Regions from separate parts of the Hydrogenophaga sp. UC242_53 genome, predicted to be linked through region 1. Evidence: riboswitches for the same ligand, from Rfam matches in the RefSeq annotation. Region 1 holds a riboswitch; the other holds the start of a gene.

Region 1 (3,206 bases):
CTGCATCTCGCCGGCCACGTACTGCATCTCTTCCAGGCTGGGCGTGATCAGGCCCGAGAGGCCCACGATGTCGGCGCCCTCGGCCTTGGCGATGGCCAGGATCTCGTGGCAGGGCACCATCACGCCCATGTTCACGACCTCGTAGTTGTTGCACTGGAGCACGACGGTGACGATGTTCTTGCCGATGTCGTGCACGTCGCCCTTGACGGTGGCGATCACGATCTTGCCCTTGGGCTTCACGTCGCCGCCGGCCGCCTGCAGGGCCAGTTTCTCGGCCTCGATGTAGGGCAGCAGGTGCGCCACGGCCTGCTTCATCACGCGCGCGCTCTTCACCACCTGCGGCAGGAACATCTTGCCCTGGCCGAACAGGTCGCCGACCACGTTCATGCCGTCCATCAGCGGGCCTTCGATCACGTTGAGCGGGCGGCCGCCGCCGGCCTCGATCTCGCGCCACATCTCTTCGGTGTCTTCGGTGATGAAGTCGTTGATGCCGCGCACCAGCGCGTGGCTCAGCCGCTCGCGGATCGGCAGCGCGCGCCATTCGTTCTTCTTGCTGTCGTCCTTGGCCGAGCCCTTGGCGCTCTCGGCCACCTCCACCAGGCGCTCGCCCGCATCGGGCCGGCGGTTGAGCACCACGTCTTCCACGCGCTCGCGCAGCTCGGGCTCGAGCTCGTCGTACACGCCCACCATGCCGGCGTTGACGATGCCCATGTCCATGCCGGCCTGGATCGCGTGGTACAGGAACACGGTGTGGATGGCCTCGCGCACCGGGTCGTTGCCGCGGAAGCTGAACGACACGTTGGACACGCCGCCGCTGACCTTGGCGCCCGGCAGGTGCTGCTTGATCCAGCGCGTGGCGTTGATGAAGTCCACCGCGTAGTTGTTGTGTTCCTCGATGCCGGTGGCGATGGCGAAGATGTTGGGGTCGAAGATGATGTCTTCGGGCGGGAAGCCCACCTCATCGACCAGCACGCGGTAGGCGCGTTCGCAGATCTCGACCTTGCGTTCGTAGGTGTCGGCCTGGCCTTTTTCGTCGAAGGCCATGACCACGGCGGCCGCGCCGTAGCGCTTGACCAGGCGCGCCTGGCGCTTGAACTCGTCCAGGCCTTCCTTCATGGAGATGGAGTTGACGACGCCCTTGCCCTGCACGCAGCGCAGGCCAGCCTCGATCACCTCCCACTTGGAGGAGTCCACCATCACCGGCACGCGCGCGATGTCGGGCTCGCCGGCGATCAGGTTGAGGAAACGCACCATGGCGGCCTTGCTGTCGAGCATGGCCTCGTCCATGTTGACGTCGATGATCTGGGCGCCGTTCTCCACCTGCTGGCGCGCCACGGCCAGCGCGTCTTCGAAGCGCCCCTCGAGGATCATGCGGGCGAAGGCCTTGGAGCCGGTGACGTTGGTGCGCTCGCCCACGTTGACGAACAGGCTGCCCGGCTCGATGCGCAGCGGCTCCAGGCCGGAGAGCAGCATCGGCGGCACGGGGGAAGACGGGGACGGAGAAGCGGATTCGGAGGACATGAGGCTCACCAAGGCAGTTTGCGAAAAACAGACCGGTGAGCGCCGTTTGGGCCTGTTCGCGCCCACTCAAGCCTGACGCACGGTGAGGGCTGAAAAACCCGCCGGCGCTGCAACGCTCCTTGAGAAGCGGCGATTTTAGCTCGCCAGGGCGGGCTTCGCCCGCCATTGGTGCGATGTTTGCTTGCCCCGCGCCCATGCCTTCCAGCCCCAGCGACCCCGACAGCCCCGCAACCGACTGGCACGCCCAGGAGCTGCTGCTCATGCGCGAAGTGATGAAGCTGGTGGGCCGCAGCCTGGCGCCGGCCTTCGTGCTGCGCGAGATGCTGCACCTGATGAGCGAATTGCTGGGCCTGAACCGGGGCCGCATGGTGCTGGCCGGCGAGGCCGCGCCGGGCGAAGAGCGCACGGCCTCGGTGCGCCACGCCTACGGCCTCACGGCCGAGGAGGTGCAGCGCGGCGTGTTCCGCTGGGGCGAGGGCATCACCGGGCGCGTGCTGGCCACCGGCCTGCCCGCGATCGTGCAGGACGTGGACGCCGAACCGCTGTTCCTGTTCCGCACGGTGCCGCGCGATCGCCTGCCGCCGCAGACCGTGGCCTTCATCGCGCTGCCGATCGAGGTCAACGGCGCCACCATCGGCGTGCTGGCCTGCCACCGCATCCGCAGCCGCCAGCGCCACCTCAACGACGATCTGGCGGTGCTGCGCATCCTGGCCACGCTGGCCGGGCAGCTGCTGCGGCTCGAACAGCTGGTGGCCGAGCAGACGCGTCAGCTGCTGGCGCGCAACGCGGCCCTGGCCCGCGCGCTGGACAGCGCCAGCGCCCGCTACGGCCTGATCGGCCGCTCGCCCGCGCTGCTGCAGGCGCTGGGCGAGCTCGAGCGCGTGTCGCAGTCGCAGGCCACGGTGCTGCTGCTGGGCGAGTCGGGCACCGGCAAGGAGCTGTTCGCGCGCGCGGTGCACCTAGCCAGCGGCCGGCACGACCAGCCCTTCATCAAGGTCAACTGCTCGGCGATTCCCGACACGCTGTTCGAGTCCGAGCTGTTCGGTTACGAGCGCGGCGCCTTCACCGGCGCGAACACCGCGCGCGCGGGCTGGTTCGAGCAGGCCCACGGCGGCACCATCTTCCTCGACGAGATCGGCGAGCTGCCGCTGGCCATGCAGTCCAAGCTGCTGCGAACCCTGCAGGAAGGCACGCTGGTGCGCCTGGGCGGCACGCGCGAGCTGAAGGTGAACGTGCGCCTGGTGGCCGCCACCAACCGCGACCTCGCGCGCGAGGTGCAGGCCGGGCGCTTCCGGCAGGACCTGTACTACCGCCTCAACGTGATCCCGATCCGCCTGCCCAGCCTGCGCGAGCGCGGCGAGGACGTGCGCGCGCTGGCCCTGCACTTCGTGAACCGCGCCAACCAGGCGCACCAGCGCAACGTGAACCTCGCGCCCGACGCGCTGGCCCGGCTGGAAGCGCATGACTGGCCGGGCAACATCCGCGAACTGGGCAACCTGATCGAGCGCCTGGTGCTGCTGGCCGACCACACCCTGGTGACGGCCGCCACGCTGGAGCGTTTCATGCCCCAGGGCACGGCGGCCACCGCCGACGACGATGAGCCGCTGGTGCGCGACTACCAGAGCGCGCAGTCGCACAGCGCGCAGGCCCTGCGCGAGGCGCTGGCCCGGCACCAGGGCAACCAG
Region 2 (3,206 bases), 460 kb from region 1:
CTGGGCCGAGAGATCGCGCGCGTTGCATTTTTCAATGCAGATCACGCGCGGATCGCCCTTGAGCTGCGGGTGCAGCTGGCCCTGGCCCACGTCCACCCCCATGACCCGCGCCGCGCCCCGCTGCAACAGGCAGTCGGTGAAACCGCCGCTGCTCTGCCCCACATCGAGGCAGCGCAGGCCGCTCACGTCCAGGCCGGTGTGGCGCAGCGCGCCTTCCAGCTTGAGGCCGCCGCGCGACACATAGCGCGTCTCCGCCGTGTCCAGCAGGCGCAGCTCGGCCGCGTCGCGCAGCTCCTCGCCGTTCTTGGTGACCGCTGTCCAGTCGCCACCCGGCGCACGCCATTGCACGCCCGCGGCGATGAGCCGCTGGGCCTGCGAACGGGTGGCGGCCAGGCCGCGCTCGACGAGCAGCTGGTCGGCCCGCATGGGCGCGATCAATACCGGTAGGTGTCCGGCTTGTACGGGCCGGCCTTGCTCACGCCGATGTAGGCGGCCTGCTCGTCGGTCAGCTCGGTCAGCATGGCGCCGACCTTCTTCAGGTGCAGGCGCGCGACCTTCTCGTCCAGGTGCTTGGGCAGCACGTAGACCTGGCCCACTTCGTACTTCTTCGGCTGCGTGAACAGCTCGATCTGGGCGATGGTCTGGTTCGCGAACGAGCTCGACATCACGAAGCTGGGGTGGCCGGTGCCGCAGCCCAGGTTCACCAGGCGGCCCTTGGCCAGCAGGATGATCTTCTTGCCGTCGGGGAACTTGACGTGGTCGACCTGCGGCTTGATCTCTTCCCATTCGTACTTCTCGATCGAGGCGATGTCGATCTCGTTGTCGAAGTGGCCGATGTTGCAGACGATGGCCTGGTCCTTCATCGCGGCCATGTGGTCGTGCGTGATGATGGATTTGTTGCCGGTGGTGGTCACGAAGATGTCGGCCTTGTCGGCGGCGTACTCCATGGTCACGACCTTGTAGCCTTCCATCGCGGCCTGCAGGGCGTTGATGGGGTCGATCTCGGTCACCCACACCTGGGCCGACAGCGCGCGCAGCGCCTGGGCCGAACCCTTGCCCACGTCACCGTAGCCGGCGACCACGGCGACCTTGCCGGCGATCATCACGTCGGTGGCGCGCTTGATGCCGTCGACCAGCGATTCGCGGCAGCCGTACAGGTTGTCGAACTTGCTCTTGGTCACCGAATCGTTCACGTTGATGGCGCGGAACGGCAGCGTGCCCTTGACGCTCATTTCCTTGAGGCGGTGCACGCCGGTGGTGGTCTCTTCGGTCACGCCGATGATCTGGCTGGCCTTGCGGGTGTACCAGGTCGGGTCCTGCGCGAGCTTGGCCTTGATGGCGGCGAACAGGCAGGTTTCTTCTTCGCTGGTCGGCTTGCTGATGACCGAAAGGTCCTTCTCGGCCTTCTGGCCCAGGATCATCAGTAGCGTGGCGTCGCCGCCGTCGTCCAGGATCATGTTGGGGCCTTCGCCTTCCGTGCCGGCGGCGCCGAACTCAAAGATGCGGTGGGTGAAATCCCAGTACTCGGCCAGGGTCTCGCCCTTGTGCGCGAACACCGGCGTGCCCTGCGCGACCAGCGCGGCGGCGGCGTGGTCTTGCGTGGAGAAGATGTTGCACGAAGCCCAGCGCACGCTCGCGCCCAGGGCCTGCAGGGTTTCGACCAGCACCGCGGTCTGGATCGTCATGTGGATGCTGCCGGTGATGCGCGCGCCCTTGAGCGGCTTGGCGGCGGCGAATTCCTCGCGGATGGCCATCAGGCCGGGCATTTCGGTTTCCGCGATGCGGATTTCCTTGCGGCCCCACTCGGCCAGGGAAAGGTCGGCGATCGCGCTGTCGGCGGTCGGGTTGTTCAGACGTGCATTCATGGTTCGCTCCGGAAAGGATGGACAAACCACATCTGGCATTGAGTCAAAAAGAACTCATCGCACGGGATGTGGATGAGCGTCGTTGCATGGATGGTCCGAGCCTCACGCCCCGCTGCTGAAGTGTTCAGTGGGGGCGCTGCAACGCTCCTCGGATCGCGCGATTCTACCGCAGCGGCCTCGATCTGCCCCCTGCCGCGCGTCGCCGGTGGCACCTGCGGCGCCCGGGGCCCTGTGCGACACTGCCCGCCTTCCATGCGCATGAATCCCCTCACCCTCTGGCCCGCCACGGACCGCGCCCGCATCCACGGCGTGCTGACCGACATCGACGACACCCTCACGACCGAGGGCGCGATCACCCCCGATGCCCTGGACGCCTTGCACCGCCTGCGCACCGCCGGCCTGCCGGTGTTCGCCATCACGGGCCGGCCCGCCGGCTGGAGCGAGGCCTTCGCGCTGGCCTGGCCGGTGGACGCCATCGTGGCCGAGAACGGCGCCGTGGCGCTGTGGCGCGGCGACTCGGGCGAACTCAGGCGCGACTACCTGCAGGACGCGGCCACGCGCGCCGCCCATTTCGCGAAGCTGCAGGCCACCGCGCGGCGCGTGCTGGCCGAGCTGCCGCAGGCCCGCCTGGCCGCCGACAGCCCGGGGCGCGAGACCGACATCGCGATCGACCACAGCGAGTTCGCCCACCTGAGCGAAGCCGACATCGCCACGGTGGTGCAACTCATGAAAAGCGAGGGCCTCAACGCCACCGTGAGCTCCATCCACATCAACGGCTGGATCGGCGAGCACGACAAGCTGGCCGGTGCGCGCTGGATCGTGCGATCGCGCCTGGGCCGCTCGCTCGACGACGAACTCGACCGCTGGGTCTATGTCGGCGACTCGACCAACGACGCGCGCATGTTCGGCCATTTCCCGCACAGCGTGGGCGTGGCCAACGTCGCGCGCTTCTGGGGCGCGCTCACGCAACACCCGCGCTACGTGGCCGCGGGCGAGCGCGGCGCGGGCTTCACCGAGGTGGCCGACGCGGTGCTGGGCGCGCGGGCCGCGGGCGCATGAGCGAACACCCGCTGCCGCCCACCGGCCCCCTGCCGGAGCACCCACCCGCCCAGGCCCGGCTCGGCCTGGTCGCGATCTTCGGCTCCACCTTCTTCGAGCTGGTGGGCTACTTCATGCTCACGCCGCTGCTGCTGTTGCGCCTCAAGGGCGGCGGCGAATCGACCGCGCTGGCCGGTGTGTTCGCCGCCAGCGGCTGGCTCGGCGTGTTCTTCATGACGCCGTTCGCCTCGGCCATCACGCAGCGCCTGGGCCGGCGGCCCACGCTGTGGCTGGCCGCGCTGA

What was found. Region 1 has a riboswitch for S-adenosylhomocysteine ahead of metH (methionine synthase). Riboswitches for the same ligand answer to the same signal wherever they lie in the genome.
Region 2: linked by a shared signal. The riboswitch ahead of ahcY (adenosylhomocysteinase) and the one ahead of metH (methionine synthase) in region 1 are both predicted to bind S-adenosylhomocysteine.

What each region holds. Positions count from the first base shown of each region.
Region 1 is NZ_CP170552.1:4,919,932-4,923,137, reverse strand. Features, by position in the region: gene metH (methionine synthase) at 1-1,473, opposite strand, end outside; S-adenosyl-L-homocysteine riboswitch at 1,552-1,648, opposite strand; gene ACFJI0_RS24725 (sigma-54 interaction domain-containing protein) at 1,716-3,206, shown strand, end outside.
Region 2 is NZ_CP170552.1:57,214-60,419, reverse strand. Features, by position in the region: gene ACFJI0_RS00285 (TlyA family RNA methyltransferase) at 1-426, opposite strand, end outside; gene ahcY (adenosylhomocysteinase) at 435-1,865, opposite strand; S-adenosyl-L-homocysteine riboswitch at 1,933-2,021, opposite strand; gene ACFJI0_RS00275 (HAD-IIB family hydrolase) at 2,124-2,924, shown strand; gene ACFJI0_RS00270 (MFS transporter) at 2,921-3,206, shown strand, end outside.